DNA from 4 places in the Streptomyces sp. NPDC048172 genome. Region 1 is predicted to be linked to each of the others. Evidence: riboswitches for the same ligand, from Rfam matches in the RefSeq annotation. Region 1 holds a riboswitch; each other region holds the start of a gene.
What was found. Region 1 has a riboswitch for cyclic di-AMP ahead of ACGF3A_RS01560 (NlpC/P60 family protein). Riboswitches for the same ligand answer to the same signal wherever they lie in the genome.
Positions count from the first base shown of each region.

Region 2: linked by a shared signal. The riboswitch ahead of ACGF3A_RS42405 (M23 family metallopeptidase) and the one ahead of ACGF3A_RS01560 (NlpC/P60 family protein) in region 1 are both predicted to bind cyclic di-AMP.
Region 3: linked by a shared signal. The riboswitch ahead of ACGF3A_RS25790 (transglycosylase family protein) and the one ahead of ACGF3A_RS01560 (NlpC/P60 family protein) in region 1 are both predicted to bind cyclic di-AMP.
Region 4: linked by a shared signal. The riboswitch ahead of ACGF3A_RS08605 (peptidoglycan DD-metalloendopeptidase family protein) and the one ahead of ACGF3A_RS01560 (NlpC/P60 family protein) in region 1 are both predicted to bind cyclic di-AMP.

Region 1 covers NZ_JBIDAT010000001.1:319,980-324,597, reverse strand. The annotation lists gene pcrA (DNA helicase PcrA) at 1-1,397, opposite strand, end outside; cyclic di-AMP (ydaO/yuaA leader) riboswitch at 1,577-1,748, shown strand; gene ACGF3A_RS01560 (NlpC/P60 family protein) at 1,756-2,994, shown strand; gene ACGF3A_RS01555 (hypothetical protein) at 3,013-3,366, opposite strand; gene ACGF3A_RS01550 (C40 family peptidase) at 3,483-4,409, shown strand; gene ACGF3A_RS01545 (class II aldolase/adducin family protein) at 4,460-4,618, shown strand, end outside.
Region 2 covers NZ_JBIDAT010000016.1:107,394-112,011, forward strand. The annotation lists gene ACGF3A_RS42395 (M16 family metallopeptidase) at 188-1,549, shown strand; gene ACGF3A_RS42400 (M16 family metallopeptidase) at 1,579-2,949, shown strand; cyclic di-AMP (ydaO/yuaA leader) riboswitch at 3,197-3,363, shown strand; gene ACGF3A_RS42405 (M23 family metallopeptidase) at 3,377-4,246, shown strand; gene ACGF3A_RS42410 (GntR family transcriptional regulator) at 4,374-4,618, shown strand, end outside.
Region 3 covers NZ_JBIDAT010000006.1:26,302-30,919, forward strand. The annotation lists gene ACGF3A_RS25780 (LLM class flavin-dependent oxidoreductase) at 1-1,070, shown strand, start outside; gene ACGF3A_RS25785 (hypothetical protein) at 1,067-1,414, shown strand; cyclic di-AMP (ydaO/yuaA leader) riboswitch at 1,704-1,913, shown strand; gene ACGF3A_RS25790 (transglycosylase family protein) at 1,919-3,145, shown strand; gene ACGF3A_RS25795 (glutathione S-transferase C-terminal domain-containing protein) at 3,185-4,066, opposite strand; gene ACGF3A_RS25800 (TetR/AcrR family transcriptional regulator) at 4,371-4,618, opposite strand, start outside.
Region 4 covers NZ_JBIDAT010000002.1:30,866-35,483, reverse strand. The annotation lists gene ACGF3A_RS08615 (phosphatase PAP2 family protein) at 1-663, opposite strand, end outside; gene ACGF3A_RS08620 (S8 family peptidase) at 1-7, opposite strand, end outside; gene ACGF3A_RS08610 (PP2C family protein-serine/threonine phosphatase) at 886-2,067, shown strand; cyclic di-AMP (ydaO/yuaA leader) riboswitch at 2,296-2,456, shown strand; gene ACGF3A_RS08605 (peptidoglycan DD-metalloendopeptidase family protein) at 2,469-3,623, shown strand; gene ACGF3A_RS08600 (aldo/keto reductase) at 3,915-4,618, shown strand, end outside.

The DNA.
Region 1 (4,618 bases):
ACGCCGCCGACGACCTTGTACGGCAGGCCGACGCGGATGAAGACCTCTTCGAAGACACGCGACTGCGCGTTCGTCCGGTAGAAGACCGCGATGTCGCCGGGCTTCGCCTCGCCCTCGTCGGTGAGGCGGTCGATCTCGTCGGCGACGAACTGCGCCTCGTCGTGCTCGGTGTCCGCGACATAGCCCGTGATGCGGGAGCCGGAACCGGCCTTCGTCCACAGGTTCTTCGGGCGGCGGTTCTCGTTGCGCTCGATGACCGCGTTGGCCGCGCTGAGGATGGTCTGCGTCGAGCGGTAGTTCTGCTCCAGCAGGATCGTCGTCGCGTCCGGGTAGTCCTCCTCGAACTGGAGGATGTTGCGGATCGTGGCGCCCCGGAACGCGTAGATCGACTGGTCCGCGTCGCCGACGACGCACAGCTCGGCCTGGCCCTCCGCCGGGCCGACCAGCTCGCGCACCAGCGTGTACTGCGCGTGGTTCGTGTCCTGGTACTCGTCGACGAGGACGTGGCGGAAGCGGCGGCGGTAGTGCTCGGCGACGTCCGGGAACGCTTGGAGCAGGTGGACCGTCGTCATGATGATGTCGTCGAAGTCCAGCGCGTTGGCCTCGCGCAGCCGCGCCTGGTACATCGTGTACGCCTCGGCGAGGGTCTTCTCGAAGCCGTCGGCGGCGCTTCCCGCGAAGTCCTCCTCGTCGATCAGCTCGTTCTTCAGGTTCGACACCTTCGCGCTGAACGCCTTGGGCGGGAAGCGCTTGGGGTCGAGGTCCAGGTCGCGGCAGACGAGGGCCATGAGGCGCTTGGAGTCCGCCGCGTCGTAGATCGAGAAGGACGAGGTGAAGCCCAGCTTCTTGCTCTCGCGGCGCAGGATGCGCACGCAGGCGCTGTGGAAGGTGGAGACCCACATCGACTGCGCGCGGGGGCCGACGAGCTCCTCCACGCGCTCCTTCATCTCGCCCGCCGCCTTGTTGGTGAACGTGATGGCGAGGATCTGGCCCGGGTGCACGCCCCGCGCGCCCAGGAGGTGGGCGATGCGGTGGGTGAGCACGCGCGTCTTGCCGGAGCCCGCGCCCGCGACGATCAGCAGGGGGCCGCCGGAGTGCACGACGGCCTCACGCTGCTGCTCGTTCATCCCCTCCAGCAGCGCGGCGGGATCCACGGCGGGGCGGGGCGCGCCGTCGCGATAGTGCCCGTCTCGGGCGGCGCCGCCGGTGAAGGTGCCCGCGAAGAGATCGTCCGGGATCTCCTCCTCGGGCCCGCCGGGCGCGCCGTCCTCGGGCGGCGGCGGGGGCGCGTCCGCCTCGGGGCCGGTGCCGTCGGTGCTGTCCGCACCGTCGGCGCTGTTGGCGCTGTCGGCGCCGTCGAGGTCCGCCAGGAAGCTGTCGTCGAAGAGGCTGCTCATCGTCGTACGAGTCTAGGCCGCCTCACTGACAGCGTTTCGTCCCCGTGAAAGATAACGAGGAGATATCGGACTAGTCGAACACCAGCCTTCACACGGGCACCACACCCCCGCTACCGTGCCGTGTCAGGCAGCCCGGATCACCAGTCGGCGAAAGCGTCGGCGCGGGCCGCCTCCGCCGAGTCCGGTCCGCGCCTCACCGTGTGCCGGAGCCGGGGACCCACCCGTACGGCCACGCAGCGCGCGGCCCGTGCGACTGGGGTGAATCGGCGCGGCCCGCCCGGCCCGCCGTAGGGCAGCCTTCCGACGCCCGAACCCGACAGCTAACCCGGTAGGCGGTCCACGGAAGGAGTCGCCGGCCTTGGCGTCGCATCGCAAGCCGCGCACCCGAGTTCTGCAGTCCACCGCGACCACGCGGGGCGCCATAGGCGTCACGACGGCCGCGATAGCCTCCGTCACCCTCCTCTCGCAGGGTGCGAACGCCGCCCCCGGCGACCCTTCGGGCGGCGGCAAACGGTCCCTCTCCGAGGTCAAGGAGCGGGTCGACACCCTGTACCGCCAGGCGGGCACCGCCACGCAGAAGTACAACGCGGCCAAGGAGAAGACCGACAAGCAGCGCAAGAAGGTCGACGGCATGCTCGACCAGGTCGCGAAGCGCACGGAGAAGCTGAACGACTCGCGCCGCCTTCTCGGCACCTACGCCGCCGCGCAGTACCGCACCGGCGGCGTCTCCCAGACGGCCACCCTGCTGCTCACCAAGGACCCGCAGGGGTTCTTCAAGCAGTCGCACATCATGGACCGGATGACCGGCCGCCAGAAGGAGGCCGTCACCGACTACCAGGAGCGCGCGAAGTCCGCGGGCAAGAAGCGCTCCGAGGCGAGCAAGCAGCTCAAGACGCTCACCGCCTCGCAGAAGTCGCTGAAGTCGAGCAAGCGTGAGATCCAGTCGAAGCTGTCCGAGGCGCGCGGCCTGCTCTCCAAGCTGACCGCACAGGAGAAGGCGCGGCTGGCGGAGATCGAGCGCCAGAAGCGCCAGGAGGCGCGTCAGAAGGCCAAGGAGCGCGCGGAGCGCGAGCGGCGCGAGGAAGCGCGCAAGGAGCGCGAACGCGAGCGCGAGGGCGGCGGCAACGGCGGCGGCCAGGAGGACGGCGGCGGCTCCGACAACGGCTCAGGCTCGGGTTCGGGATCCGGCTCCGGGTCGGGATCCGGTTCGGGCTCGGGATCGGGCTCCGGTACGGGCAGCTCGTACGCGCAGAAGGCCGAGAAGGTCCTCGCCTTCGCCAAGCAGCAGCTCGGCAAGCCGTACGTCTGGGGCGCCACGGGCCCGAACTCGTACGACTGCTCCGGCTTCACCCAGGACGCCTGGAAGGCGGGCGGCGTCTCGCTGCCGCGCACCACGTTCGACCAGGTGAAGGTGGGGACGAAGGTCGCCAAGTCCGCGATGAAGCCGGGCGACCTGATCTTCTTCTACGACGACATCAGCCACGTGGGCATCTACGTCGGCGACGGCCAGATGATCCACGCCCCCAAGCCGGGCGCGAACATCCGCTACGAGTCGATCGACTACATGCCGTTCCACTCGGCGGTCCGCCCGGCGTAGGGGCTCAGGTCCCGGACCTCAGGTCCACAGAACGGCGATGAAGATGTTGGCCACCGTCAGGAGGCCGACGGCTCCGAAGAGGGGCGGGGAGATCTTCTCCTCGTCCCTCTTCACGTAGACAAGGCCGAGGATCACGACGAGCAGCGCGAGCTTGATCCCGATCTTGACGTTGTTCACCTCGGCGTCGTCCGCCTGGTTGAGGCCGACCAGGGCGACGCCCGTGACCAGCATGGTGAGCGCGCCGTGCAGCATGCCCTTGCCGAAGCTGGCCGTGCCCTCACCCATCGCCTTCATCTGTGAGAAGAACCCGCCGAGCAGCGCGGCGATGCCGATGATGTGAAGGCCGACGAACACATTGATCAGTACGTCCATGCGCGCGAGCGTATCCGGGCACCGCGCGGGCCCTCGTCGGCAGGGTACGGGCGAAAGCGGGCAGTCCCTGTCAACCCGTTACGGCGGCGAGGAGACGGCGCCTAGCGTCCTGCTCCATGGCTTCGCACCGCAAGTCCCGCAGGTCCAAACCGAACCCCCTCTCCCTGGCCACCACTCCGACGGCGCGCGCGGCGCTCACCCTCGCGCTCGCCGGAGCCGCGAGCCTCGCCTCGCTCCAGGGCTCCGCCCACGCACAGCCCCGCACCCCCTCCCCCGGCGAGCAGATCAAGAGCACGGTCGACCGCATCCGGTCCGAGGCCGCCGCCACCGCGTCCTCGTCCCACCTCCCCAACGGCAGTAACGCGGACGGAGCGCGACAGACACGGGACACGGCACCCGCGCAGTCCGCGGATCCCACGGAGCCCGCGCAGCCCGCGCAGCCCGCAGCGTCCCCGCAATCGCCGAAGCCCGCGGAGCCCGCGGAGCCCCCGCAGACGGTGAAGCAGGCGCAGCCGCCGAAACAGGTGCGGCCCGCGCAGCCCGCCAAGTCCCCGAAGCACGCGAAACACTCGAAGCCGTCGAAACCCTCGAAGCCTGCGGCGTCGACGAAGCCCTCGAAACCCGCAAAGCAAACAAAACCTGCAAAACCCACAAAGACCAAAAAACAGGCGAAGCCCGCCAAGACCTCCGTCTCCGGACGTGCCGCCCGCGCCGTCGCGTTCGCGCGGCAGGCGCTCGGCAAGCCGTACGTCTGGGGCGCGACGGGCCCCTCCGGGTTCGACTGCTCGGGCCTGACGCTGGCCGCGTGGAAGGCCGCGGGCGTCACGCTCCCCCGTACCACCTACACCCAGATCAACGCGGGCAAGCGCGTCGCCCGCTCCGCGCTCCGCCCCGGCGATCTGGTCTTCTTCTACAGCTCCCGCAGCCACGTCGGTCTCTACATCGGCGGTGGCCGGATGATCCATGCTCCGCGTCCCGGCGCCTCGGTGCGCGTCGCGCCCATCGACCAGATGCCGTTCGCGGGTGCCACTCGCCCTGGCTAGTTCCCGCCCCCGGAGGTAGCTTCCGCCCCTACGGAACGGAGGCCCGCCCCATGCCCGAGCCCGGACCCATACCCACCGAGCGGCTCCACTTCGCGACGCCGCCCCGGCACGGCTCCCCCGCCGAGGAGCGGCGGCATCGCAAGGAACGCCTCGCCGCCGCGCTCCGCTTGTTCGCGCGGAGAGGGTTCGAGGAGGGCGTCGCGGGCCAT
Region 2 (4,618 bases), on a different contig from region 1:
GGCCCTCCGACCCGGCGGACGTACGAGCGGGAGCCCAGCTCATGGGCGTACCGTACGGGAACTTCGCACGTAGTCGGCGCGGTTGCATACAGTGACAGGGCCGCCCGCCGCGCCGCGCGCGCCGGGCGGTCCGGAACAAGTCCCGGCGTTCGCCGGGAATCCCCGCGATCGAAGGGACTCCACGCCCATGGGTCACACGGCCACGCCCCCGCCGGCCACCGGTGGGCTGACAGCGACGGAGCACCGGCTGGCCAACGGCCTGCGTGTGGTGCTCTCCGAGGATCATCTGACCCCCGTCGCCGCTGTCTGCCTCTGGTACGACGTCGGTTCCCGTCACGAGGTGGAGGGCCGTACAGGACTGGCCCACCTCTTCGAGCACTTGATGTTCCAGGGCTCGGGCCAGGTGAAGGGGAACGGGCACTTCGAGCTGGTGCAGGGCGCGGGCGGCTCGCTCAACGGCACGACCAGTTTCGAGCGCACCAACTATTTCGAGACGATGCCGACGCACGAGCTGGAGCTCGCCCTCTGGCTGGAGGCCGACCGCATGGGCTCGCTGCTCTCCGCCCTCGACGAGGAGTCGATGGAGAACCAGCGGGACGTCGTCAAGAACGAGCGCCGCCAGCGGTACGACAACGTGCCGTACGGCACCGCCTTCGAGCGCCTCACCGCGATGCTCTACCCCGAGGGCCACCCGTACCACCACACGCCCATCGGCTCGATGGCAGACCTGGACGCGGCCTCCCTCCAGGACGCCCAGGAGTTCTTCCGTACGTACTACGCGCCGGGGAACGCGGTGCTGGCCGTCGTCGGCGACATCGACCCGGAGCAGACGCTCACCTGGATCGAGAAGTACTTCGGCTCCATCCCGTCGCACGAGGGCAAGCGCCCGCCGCGCGACGGCTCGCTGCCGGAGATCATGGGCGAGGAGAAGCGCGAGGTCCTCGTCGAGGAGGTGCCCTCCCGCGCGACGATGGCGGCGTACCGGCTGCCGCACGACGGCACCCGCGAGTCCGACGCCGCCGACCTGGCGCTGACCGTGCTCGGCGGCGGGGAGTCCTCCCGGCTCTACAGCCGCCTGGTGCGGCGCGACCGCAGCGCCGTCGCCGCCGGTTTCGGGATGCTGCGGCTCGCCGGGGCGCCCTCGCTGGGCTGGCTCGACGTGAAGGCGTCGGGCGGCGTCGAGGTCGCGGCCATCGAGTCGGCGGTCGACGACGAGCTGCGCCGGTTCGCCGAGGAGGGCCCGACCGAGGAGGAGATGGAGCGCGCCCAGGCCCAGTTGGAGCGCGAATGGCTGGACCGGCTGGCGACGGTCGGCGGCCGCGCGGACGAACTGTGCCGGTACGCGGTGCTGTTCGGCGACCCGCAGCTCGCGCTGAGCGCCGTGGGCCGCATCCTGGACATCAGCCGCGAGGAGGTGCGCGAGGTGGCCGCCGCCCGGCTGCGCCCGGACAACCGCGCGGTGCTGGTGTACGAGCCGGCGGAGCCGGCGGACGGCTCCGGTTCCGGTTCCGAGGACGACGAGAACGAGCTTGAGGAGACCGGGCAGTGAGCGACGCCGACGCGCCCGCGGGCACGACCATGGAATTCCACCCCCAGCCCTCCAGCGGCACGCCCAAGCCCTGGGCCTTCCCGACCCCCGAGCGCGGCACGCTGCCCAACGGCCTCACGGTGCTGCGCTGCCACCGTCCGGGCCAGGAGGTCGTCGCCGTCGAGATGAACCTCACGGCTCCGCTGGACGCCGAGCCCGAGGGCCTGGACGGCGTGGCGACGATCATGGCCCGCGCGCTGAGCGAGGGCACCGACAAGCACGACGCGGAGGAGTTCGCCGCCGAGCTGGAGCGCTGCGGCGCCACCCTCGACGCGCACGCGGACCACCCCGGCGTCCGCGTCTCGCTGGAGGTGCCGGTCTCGCGGCTGCCGAAGGCACTGGGGCTGCTCGCCGACGCGCTGCGCGCCCCGGCCTTCCCGGACGGCGAGGTCGAGCGCCTGGTGGCCAACCGACTGGACGAGATCCCGCACGAGCTGGCCAACCCGGCCCGCCGCGCCGCCAAGGAGCTCTCCCTGGAGCTGTTCCCCGCCGAGTCCCGGATGTCGCGTCCGCGCCAGGGCACGGAGGAGACGGTCGCCCGTATCGACGCCGCGGCCGTACGGGCGTTCTACGAGGCGCATGTGCGCCCCGCGACCGCCACCGCCGTCGTCGTCGGCGACCTGGAGGGCGTGGATCTGGACGCGGCGCTCGCCGACACCCTGGGCGCCTGGACGGGCTCGTCCTCCGAGCCGCGCCCGGCACCGCCGATCACCGCGGACGACGCGGGCCGTGTCGTGATCGTCGACCGTCCCGGCGCGGTGCAGACGCAGGTCCTCATCGGCCGCGTCGGCCCGGACCGGCACGACCGGGTGTGGCCCGCGCAGCTCCTGGGGGTCTACTGCCTGGGCGGCACCCTCACCTCCCGCCTGGACCGCGTCCTGCGCGAGGAGAAGGGGTACACGTACGGGGTGCGCGCCTTCGGCCAGGTGCTGCGCTCCACCGCGGAGGGCACGGGCGCAGCGCTGATGGCCATCAGCGGCTCCGTCGCCACGGACGTGACGGGTCCGGCGCTGGACGACCTGTGGAAGGTGCTGCGCACCCTCGCGGCCGAGGGCCTGACGGACGACGAGCGGGACGTGGCGGTGCGGAACCTGGTAGGGGTCGCCCCGCTGCGCTACGAGACGTCGGCGGCCGTCGCCGGGACCCTGGCCGACCAGGTCGAGCAGTACCTGCCGGACGACTTCCAGGGCGAGCTGTACGCGCGGCTGGCCGAGACCGGCACGGTGGAGGCGACGGCGGCCGCCGTCAGCGCCTTCCCCGCCGACCGCCTGGTGACCGTCCTGGTCGGCGACGCCTCGCAGATCGCCGGTCCTGTACGGGAGTTGGGGATCGGCGAGGTCAAGGTGGTCAGCGGAGGCTGATCCGGAGGGCCGGTGGAGACCGGCCCGGACCCCATGCGTCCCCGAGGCCCCGTGGAAGTGGTACGTCCGCTTCCGCGGGGTCTTGTCGTGTGACCCGTGGGACCGTCAAATGTCCGATTGGTTCAGTGTTGTGGTGAGAAGCGGTGTGGCGTGTGCGACAAACTCCGGGATTCGTTTGGCGACCCGGAGACGACCCGCTTAGCGTCGGTGCCGCTGTGCGTCAGAAGTGACCGCGCCCGCGGCCGACGCCCAGTGATCGCCGAGTCCCGAGGACCCGTCAGGGCCCCCGAGGGAGCCGGGGACCCACACGAAGTCCCTGGGGTGAATCGAGCGACCCCCGCCAGGGGTTGCCCGTAGGAGACCTTCCTGCTCCGAACCCGTCAGCTAACCCGGTAGGCGACAGGGAAGGAAAGGAGTACGCCAGCTCATGGCGTTCACCCGTGCCACCGGGAAGCACCGACGTCCCAAGCAGCCCAGCCGCATGCGCCGTGCGAGCGCCGGGGCGGCCGGCATAGCCGGGCTCACCGCCGCAGGCGTCGTCGGGACCCTCGCGTCCCCGGCCATGGCCTCCGACGGTGGGCAGAGCGACGTCCACGACACCGGCCTCACCCACGCCATCGAGGCGCGCGGCGACCTGGCCCAGGCTGTCGACCAGCAGGCCACGGAGGCGAAGACCGCCACCATGCAGGCCCAGGCCGAGACCGCCGCCAAGGCGGAGGCCGCGAAGACCAAGGCCAAGGCTGAGGCCGAGGCGAAGAAGAAGGCCGCCGAGGCCAAGCGCAAGGCGGCCGCCGCCAAGGCCCGCGAGAAGGCCAAGGAGGCGCGCGCCGAGAAGGCCACGCAGACCGCCTCCCGTTCCGCGGCCCCGAAGCGCGCCGCGGTCGGCGGCAGCGGCTACGTCGCGCCCGTCGACGGCTCGTACGTCTCCACGTCCTACAAGTCCGGCGGCTCCATGTGGTCCTCCGGCAGCCACACCGGCATCGACTTCCACGCGGGCATGAACACCCCCGTGAAGTCCGTCGCCGCGGGCGAGGTCGTCGAGGCGGGCAACGGCGGCGCGTACGGCAACAACATCGTGATCAAGCACAAGGACGGCACGTACACGCAGTACGGCCACCTGAACTCGATCGGCGTCTCGGTCGGCCAGTCCGTCTCCGCGGGCCAGCAGATCGCCCTCTCCGGCTCGACCGGCAACTCCTCCGGACCGCACCTCCACTTCGAGGCCCGTACCGGCCCCGACTACGGCTCGGACATCGACCCGATCGCGTACCTGCGCCAGCACGGTGTGAACGTCTGATCCAGGTCTTCTGGCGGAACAGCCCCCGGCGGCGGCCGGGGGCTGTTTCACGTCGTACGGCGGCGGATACCGGCGGAATTCCCCGGGCGCCGTCGGAAATCCCCGTGCGCTGTCCTACAGTTCGGCCATGCGTATTTCCGCGCAGGCTCTCCTTTCCGCGGTCCGGGGCGAGATCGTCTCCGGTTCCCTGCCGCCCGGGACCCGGCTCACGGAAGAGACGCTGGCCCGGCGTCACGGGGTCTCGCGCGTGCCCGTGCGCGAGGCGCTGCGCACGCTGGAGGCGGAGGGCTTCGTGCGCACCCGGCGCCACGCGGGCGCCCACGTGGCCGAGCCCACGCCGCAGGACGCGGCCGATCTGCTCGACGTCCGCGC
Region 3 (4,618 bases), on a different contig from region 1:
TCGACAAGGAGTACACGCTGCGGCTCGCCCGCGCCCATGAGGACCACGGCTGGGACCGGGTGCTGTTCGCGTACGGCTCCGGCTCGCCCGTACCGGCGCCCGCCGCCGGGTATCTCGCGGCACGGACCGAGAGGCTCCAGATCCTCCTGGCCCACCGCCCCAACGTCGCGTACCCGACCTACGCGGCCCGTTCCTTCGCCACCCTCGACCAGATCAGCGACGGACGGCTGACGGTCCACTTCATCACCGGCGGCAGCGACCGCGAGCAGCGGCGCGAGGGCGACACCCTGACCAAGGACGAGCGCTACGCGCGCACCCGGGAGTACATCGAGATCGTCAAGAAGGTGTGGACCCGGCACGAGCCCTTCGACCACGAGGGCGCGCACTACCGCTTCCACGACTTCGTCAGTGACGTCTTTCCTGTTCAGCGGCCCCGTCCGGGGGTGTCCTTCGGCGGCTCCTCCCCCGCCGCGTACGAGGCGGGCGGCGCCGAGGCCGACGTCTACTGCCTGTGGGGCGAGCCGCTGGCGGAGACCGCGCGGCAGATCCAGGCCGTCAAGGAAGCAGCCCGGGCCGCGGGCCGTCAGGACGTGCCCCGCATCCAGGTGGCGTTCCGCCCGATCATCGCGCCGACCAAGGAGCTGGCGTGGGAAAAGGCACACCGAACGGTCGGCGCGATCAAGGCCCGCGGGGAGCGGGGCGACGCGCTGGTCAAGCGCCACCACCGGGAGGCCCCGGAGAACACGGGCTCCCAGCGGCTGATCGCCTTCGCCGAGCGCGGCGAGCGCTACGACCGCGCCCTGTGGACCCCGACCGCCGCCGCCACCGGCGGCGCGGGCAACTCCAACGCGCTCGTCGGCACGCCGGAGACCGTCGCCCAGGCCCTCCTCGACTACTACGACCTCGGCGTCGACATCCTCTCCGCGCGCGGCTACGACCTGCTGGGGGACGCCATCGACTTCGGGCGGCACGTGATCCCGCTCGTACGCGAGGAGGTGGCGAGGCGGGACCGGGCGAGCGCGGCGCGCGGGCCGCACGCGCTCGACCCCGCCGAGTCGGCCGCCCTATGACATACGTCACCGGGCCGGGGACCGGCTCCTCTCCGGACGGGCTCACCGTGCGGCGCGTACGCGCGGGCGATCCGCTCGTACGCCCGCTGCTGCGGGAGCTGGCGCGGGAGTACGCGGCGCGGTACGGCGGGGAGGCGCTGGCCGAGCTCAGCCGGTATCCGGCGTCCGAGTTCGCGCCGCCGCGCGGCACGCTCCTCCTGCTGCTGGACGGCGGCGTCCCGGTGGCCGGGGGCGCCTTCCGCGGGCACGAGACGGCCGGGACGGCGGAGCTCAAGCGGATCTGGACGCACTCCGCACCCCACCCTGCGCGCATTTCTCTCATTTCGGGCATAAGCATTGATTAGCCTCCCCGATACGCCTTGCTCCAGGGGGACTTCACGAGCCTCCTGAGGGCCGTTGTCGGTGAGTCGACTCACAGGACGCAGCTCACACAGGGGGTCCGGCGCCTGATGTGTACGCGCCGCACGCGCTTGTGTTTCAGCAGCGCACGCCGGAAATGCGATCTCCCTGCGGGTCTTCTGCGGAGAATTCCGACGACCCCGTCAAGCACCCCGGAAAACGATCAATTGTTTGTCCCGCCCAAATCGGTGTGCTTAGGGTGCACGAGCTGTCGCCGACCTAGTGCGGCAGTTCGCCGCCCAGACGCCGAATCCTGCCGCTGGCGCGCGAAAACAACACCGTTGGCAGGAGCGGGGGAACCAGGTAAGTGCCTCGCGTGGACTTTCACGGTCCGTTCGAGGCTTGGGGTGAAGCCGCACTGGCGCGCCACGCGCAGCCATTGCGGCCGGGCTACAACTCCGGCCCGAATCCGACAGCTCACCTCGTAGGCGTAGGAGAGGAATTCCCCTATGTCCGGAGCGCATGCAGCTCGGAAGTCCCGCCGTCTTCGCATCGCCGCCTCCCTCGCGCTGACCGCGGGTGGCGCGGGCGTCATTCTCCCCCTCGTCACCGCGGGCCAGGCCTCGGCCGCCTCGGTGGACACCTGGGAGAAGGTCGCCCAGTGCGAGTCCACCGGCAACTGGAAGGCCAACACCGGCAACGGCTACTACGGCGGCCTCCAGTTCAACAACTCCTCCTGGGCCGCCGCGGGCGGCACCAAGTACGCGCCGCGTGCCGACCTGGCCACCAAGGACCAGCAGATCGCCACCGCCGAGAAGCTGCTCGCCATGCAGGGCCCGGGCGCCTGGGCCTGCGCGGGTGCCGGTGGCCTGACCTCGGGCGGCCCGAAGGCCGACGTGAACCCGGACGGCAACGCGCAGTCCAGCACGCAGAACGCCGCCAAGCCGCAGCAGCAGGCCGCGCCGAAGGCCGCGCCCAAGCCCGCGCAGCCCAAGCCCGCGAAGCCGGCGCAGCCCGCCAAGCCCGCGCCGCAGACCGGTGGCAGCGCGTACGTCGTCAAGGGCGGCGACACCCTGCACAAGATCGCCGACGCGCACGGCGTCGAGGGCGGCTGGAAGGCCGTCTACGACCAGAACCGCAAGGCCGTCGGCGGCAACCCGAACGTGATCTTCCCGGGCCTCAAGCTGACCCTGGGAGGCTCCGCCGCCGCCCCGTCCGCCTCGGCGGACCAGGGCGCGAAGCCGCAGGGCTCCGCCTCGGCCCCGGTGAAGAAGCAGGCCGCCCCGGCCCCGGCCGCGAAGCCCGCCGCCCCGTCCGCCCCCTCCGCCTCGACGGGCTTCGTCCGTCCGGTGCCGGGCGGCACCAGCACCCCGTACCAGGCGTCCGGCGGCAGCTGGTCCAGCGGCAGCCACACCGGTGTCGACTTCACCGCCGGCTCCGGCACGCCGGTGAAGTCCGTGGCCGCGGGCGAGGTCGTCAAGGCGGGCAACGGCGGTGCCTACGGCAACGAGGTCGTCGTCAAGCACGCCGACGGCAAGTTCACCCAGTACGGCCACCTGTCCTCGATCAGCGTCCAGGTCGGCCAGAAGGTCGGCGCGGGCAGCCAGATCGCCCTGTCCGGCTCCACCGGCAACTCCACCGGCCCGCACCTGCACTTCGAGGTGCGCACCGGCGCCGAGTACGGCTCGGACATCGACCCGGTCTCGTACCTGCGTGCCCACGGCATCTCCGTCTGAGCCGCCGCTGAGCACCACCCCGGCCTGAGCAGCCGGTCCTTACGTCGCGTTTCGATGGGCGGCATCCCCTGCGGATGCCGCCCATCGGCGTTGTCCGAGGTTCGCCTCCCAGTCCACTATCCGTACGGCCGCGCCCGCGGCCTCGGCGCCCCGGCAGCGGGCGTGGTGCCGCCGGGCGATCCCGTCGAGGTCCAGGTGCCCGCCGAAGGCGGGGTGCGCGGCGAGCCTGCGCGCGTACGCCCACAGGTGCGGATGGGCGGTGAGGCGGTGCACCGCCGAGGCGTCCAGGTGCCAGCGGTGCACGGTGTCGAGCTGGACGAGCGTGACCCACACCCGTACGTCCGCGGCCGTCAGCCTCTCCCCCAGCACGTGGGGGTCGTGGGCCAGCCGCCGCTCCAGCGTTCCGAGGCTGTCGAGCAGGGTGGCGAGCGCTCGCTCGCGCTCCGCCGCGCCGGTCCCGGGCTCCCCCGCACGCTGTGCCGGGGCGGTGATGCCCCATGCGCAGAGCCGGTCGATCTCCTCGTACTCCCGTTCCCGGGGGGAGATGCCGGCGTCTCCGAAGCGGCGGACCAGGTCGGCGAGGATGCCGGGCGCGTGCGTGCTGACGATGCGCCCGGTCCAGTCGTCGCTGAGCACGGGAGCGACGGCCGGTCCGCGGTGCCGGTGCGCGCTGGCCTCGTACAGCGGGCGCAGCACGCGGTACTCCCCGTCCGGGGCGTCGGGCACGGCGGGCAGCAGGCTCACCGGCAGCGTGGTGTCGAGGCCGAGCAGGCTGTGGGTGATCGCGATGCCCAGACAGTGGGGACAGGACAGGGCCAGGTGCAGCCGGTAGCGGTACGGGACGGGGTGGTGGCCGCTGCGCGCGTCGCGGCCGATCCTGCCGCGGAGGGTGGGCTCGGCGTTCGGGGGCTGGACGGACATACGTCTCCCTGAAGGTCTCGGGCTGGATCTCGGCAGCCGCCGCCCGCGTCACGCCGAGTGCGGTACGGCGCGGGGCAGGGGTGTGCGGGGGAACGGGAGTGCGGGCTCGGGGGCGTCAGGCGCTGCGGCGTGAACTCGCCGCGCTGCACACGCGGAGCAGATCGATGTGCCGACGGGAGGTCAGCGGGGGCTGCCGGGTCGTGGCGCGGACCGCGGCAACTGCGTCCGGCTCTGAGCACCCCATGCTTCCTACCTTCTCGTCAGGAAACCCTTCGTGGAGTGTCGAGGCGTGGCCGGGAGCCCGTCAAGACCGCCGCCAGCCCCGTTCGACCGAGCGGCGGCAGCGGTCCGGATCGTCGCCCGCGCCGGTGAACAGGGCCGTGAGCAGGGGCACTCCGTGTCCGAGTGCCTCGGGTGGCAGGGGGCCCGTGGCGACGAGCGAGGCAAGGCCGTGGCCGATCGCCCAGCTCTGCGTGGCCAGTTCCACCGGGTCGACGTCGGTGCGGAACCGGTCCTTGGCCTGGGCGCGTTCGATGGCGCGCACGAGGGAGT
Region 4 (4,618 bases), on a different contig from region 1:
GCGGCATGGAGGGTGCTCCGTTCCGGTGATGAAGGGCTTCGGCGGGCGCCTGCGTGCGCGTACGAGCCCGTCCGCCGTCATCACCGCCAGCGCGACCGAGGCGCCCAGGGCGAGGCCCGCGAACGCGTCGGTCGCCCAGTGCACGCCCAGGTAGACGCGGCTGGCGCCGACCAGGACCGAGCAGACGAGGGCCGCGCACCACAGCGCGGCCCGGACGGCGCGGGAGGCGAGCCGCTCGCCGATGACGTAGGCCAGGATCAGCAGCACGGCCGTGGCGATCACCGTGTGCCGGGAGGGGAAGCAGAAGCCCTCCTCGGGGATCGCCCAGAGCGCCGACGGGGGACGGTGGCGGTCGGTCGTCTCCTTGGCCAGCGTCGCCAGGGCGACGGAGAGCGCGCCCGTGCCGCCGACCAGCAGCAGCGGGCGCCAGGCCCGCTCCCGCCAGGAGACCACCAGGGCGCCCAGGACGGTGACGAAGAGGAGGGGGTACTTCGAGGCGTGCGTGACGACCTTCATCGGCCCGTCCAGCACGGCGGCCCGGTGCTCGACGGCCCCGTTCAGCACCGGCTCGTCGATGAATCCCGTCTCCCGCTGCAGCACGAGCCCCGCGCACACGGCGAACGTGACCAGCGAGACCAGCAGCGTGGCCACCACCAGAGGCACGGCTGAACGGGACATCGCGGGCATCGCGGACCACTCCAGACCTGGCACATCCGGGAAAGGGGGATGACGGGAGCGCTTCCACGCCGGTCGCCGCGCCACGCCGGACCGTGCGCCGCTGCACCGGAACGGAGTCCTCGGGACACCCGCAAGGAGGCAGGGGCGCGCGGCGCGCGGGGCGGGGGCCGAGTGGCCGTCGGGCCGCGCAGACGTCAAATTAGGACAGTGCAGGAGACGAGCGACCAACCGGACGGCGACGAGCATCGGCCCGCCGACCCGCGCTACCGCGCGCTGCGGCGCTGGGCGCGCGTGCTGCCCGCGGCCTTCCTCGTGCTCGGGACGGTGATCGAGATCCTCCGCCCCGGGCTGACGATCTCGGCGCTGTTCGCCGCGGCCCCCATCGCCGCCGCCGCGCTGCAGACGATGCGGGCCACGGTGATCACCGGGATCGTCTCGTGCGTCACGATCAGTCTGCTCGCGGCGTTCTTCGACCACGACGTGGAGGGCTTCGAGCGCGAGCTGCCCGCGCTCGCCGTCGTCGCCGTCTCGCTCCTCGCCGTCGGCATCAACTATCTGATCCGGCGCAACGGAGAGCAGCTCGCCAGCGCCCGTATCGTCGCCGAGGCCGCGCAGCTCGCGGTGCTGCCCGCGCCGCCCGCGCGCGTCGGCGGGCTCATCGTCGCCGCGCGCTACAAGGCCGCGCAGACCGACGCCAGCATCGGCGGGGACTTCTACGCCGTACAGCACACCCCGCACGGCGTCCGGCTCATCGTCGGCGACGTCCGGGGCAAGGGGCTCGGCGCCGTCTCCGCGGTCGTCATCGTGATCGGGGCCTTCCGCGAGGCGGCCGAGGAGGAGCCGACGCTGGCGGGGGTCGCGGCGCGGCTCGACCGCTCGCTGGAGCGCGAGGGGCAGCGGCGGCTCGGCATCCAGCAGTTCGAGGGCTTCACCACCGCCGTCCTCGCCGAGCTGCCCCCGGTCGCCGAGGGCGCGGCGAGCCGCACCCTGCGCCTGATCAACCGGGGCCACCCGCCGCCGCTCCTCCTCGACCACGGCGCCGTCCGCTCGCTCGACCCGCGCGTCCCCGCGCTGCCGCTGGGCGTGACGGAGCTGGGGGTCTGGCCGGACCGTGCCGACGAGTTCGCGTTCCCGGCGGGCGCGCAGCTCCTGCTCTACACCGACGGGCTCTCCGAGGCGCGCGACGAGGAGGGCACCTTCTACGACCCCGTACGGCGGCTGTCCGACCATCCGTTCGAGGATCCCGAGGCCGTGCTCGACATGCTCATGGGCGACGTCGAGGCGCACACGGGCGGCGGCACCTCCGACGACATGGCGCTGCTCGCCGTCGGCCGCCCGGAGCGCGCGGGGCGGACGCCCTCGCGGGCCGCGTCACGCGCCCGTGAGTAGTCACCCTCCGCGATCCTCCGCCTCAACTCCCGTGACCACGCGTCCCAATTGGGCGCACCTGTCCCGGAAAGTGCTGGCCATGGTGACCAGGAATTAACGGGAACGGCTTGGAATCACGGGCGCGCTTCTATTAACGTCCGATAACGCAGCGCGGTCGTCACTGTCGTCACGAGAGACGGCACCGTGCGCCGTCGCCGAATCCCGCGTGTGCGACACCCCCGAGCGACAACTCGACAGGCATCGCACGCACAGCGGGAACCGGGGAACCACCCCTTCGTGTCAGCCCAGACCCGGAGGATGGGGTGAATCGGGCCGGTTCGCGCCGTCCCGTAGGAGACCTTCCTGCTCCGAACCCGTCAGCTAACCCGGTAGGCGAGAGGAAGGAAAGGAGAACGCCCCCCGTGGCGTCCAGGTCGCAGAGGCATGCCCCCGAGGTCGCGTACGACCCGTTCCACGACGACGACGGGTCAGCGCCGTACGACGCGTACGGCCCCTATGACGCGTACGGCCCCTACGACGCCGCTCCCGGCGACAGGGGCGACGAGACCTGGGAGGAGTGGAACCCCACCGAGGAGTCCATCCGCCCGGTCCGCGGCCGTCACCGCGTCGGCAAGCAGCGCAGCGGCGGCATGGCGCGCAGCGGCGCCGTCCTCGGCGTCGGCATGATCGCCGCGGTGGGCGCCGGTGGCATGGCCACGGCCAAGGACAAGGACCCGGCCGCCATCTCCATGCCCGACCTGGGCTCCGTCGCGAAGGTGGGCGAGCACCTCCCCGACGCCAAGGACCTCCCGGGCGTCGGCGACCTCATATCCGACGACGGACCCTCCGGCGACGCCGAGACGCTGGCCGGTGCCCAGGGCGAACAGCCCCTCACCCAGGCCGGTCTGACGCAGGAAGAGGCCGCCGAGGGCACCAAGGACGCGGGCGAGGCGCTGCGCGCCAGGATCCTCGCGCAGGCCGAGACGCAGAAGCACAACGTCGAGGACGAGGCCCGCGAGAAGGCCGCCGCCGAGGCGACCCGCAAGGCCGCGGCCGAGGCGAAGCAGAAGGCGGACGCCGAAGAGGCCAAGCAGAAGAAGGCCGAGGCGGAGCGGAAGCGGAAGATCGCCGAGGAGAAGAAGCGGAAGGCGGAGGCCGAGCGCCGCGCCAAGCTCGCCCGGCAGTACGTCGTCCCCGTCTCCAACTACCAGCTCAGCGCCGGCTTCGGCCAGGGCGGCGGCATGTGGCAGAACGACCACACAGGCCAGGACTTCGCCGCCCCCAACGGCACCCCCGTCAAGGCGCTCCACTCCGGCACGATCAAGGAAGCGGGCTGGGCCGGTTCGTACGGCTACCGCATCGTGCTGGAGCTGGAGGACGGTACCGAGATCTGGTACTGCCACCTCTCCTCGATGACCAAGTCGGCGGGCGAGAAGGTCGGCACCGGCGACGTCGTCGGCCGCGTCGGCTCCACCGGCAACTCCTCGGGCCCCCACCTCCACGTCGAGGTGCGTCCCGGCGGCGGCGACCCGGTCGCCCCGCTGCCGTGGATGCGCGAAAAGGGCATGAAGGTCTGACGCGCGGCCCGGATGCCCGGCCCGGGTACCTGGCACCGGGTACCTGGCACCGGGTACCCGGCGGGCAGCAATTGGCAGGACCCACCCCCCCACACCCCCGCGGTCGTCGCCCCGCGCCGCCGAGGCACGCCGTACGCACGCGCATACGCACGTACTCGCGCTCCCGCCTCAGCACGTCAGGAGGGGACGGGGCGGCGACGGCAGGGACCCACAGACCCGGCGGTCCTGGCGGACCACCCCCCGACGCCAGGACCGCCGTCCGCCCGCGCCCCCTGCGGTTACGGTCGACTCATGTCACTGCGTACACACAAGGTGGGCCGGCTCTCGGTCTCCTCCCTCTGCCTCGGCGGCAACGTCTTCGGCTGGACGGCCGACGCCCCCACGTCCTTCGCCGTCCTCGACGCCTACGTGGAGGCGGGCGGCAACTTCCTCGACACCGCGGACACGTACGCCTCCTGGGTCGACGGCCTCCAGGGCGGCGAGTCCGAGACCGTCATCGGCGACTGGCTCGCGGCACGCGGCAACCGCGACCGCGTCGTCCTCGCCACCAAGGCGGGCGGCCACCCGGAGTTCCGGGGCCTGGCGCCGGACACGCTGCGCGCCGCGGTCGACGCCTCGCTCGGCCGCCTCCGCACGGATTACATCGATCTCTTCTACACCCACTTCGACGACGAGTCCGTCCCCGTCGAGGACATCGTGGGCACCCTCGACGAACTGGTCCGCGCGGGCAAGATCCGCGAGATCGCCGCCTCCAACATCTCGCCGGAGCGCCTGCGCGCCTCGCTCGCCGCCAGCGACGCCGAGGGCCTGGCCCGCTACGTGGCCCTGCAGCCCCACTACAACCTCGTCTCCCGCGACACGTACGAGGGTGAACTCCCGTCCCTCGCAGAGCGGGAGAACCTAGCGGTCGTGCCGTACTACGCGCTGGCCGCGGGCTTCCTCACCGGCAAGTACCGCCCGGACGAGCCGGTCCCGGAGAGCGCCCGCAGCGGCGG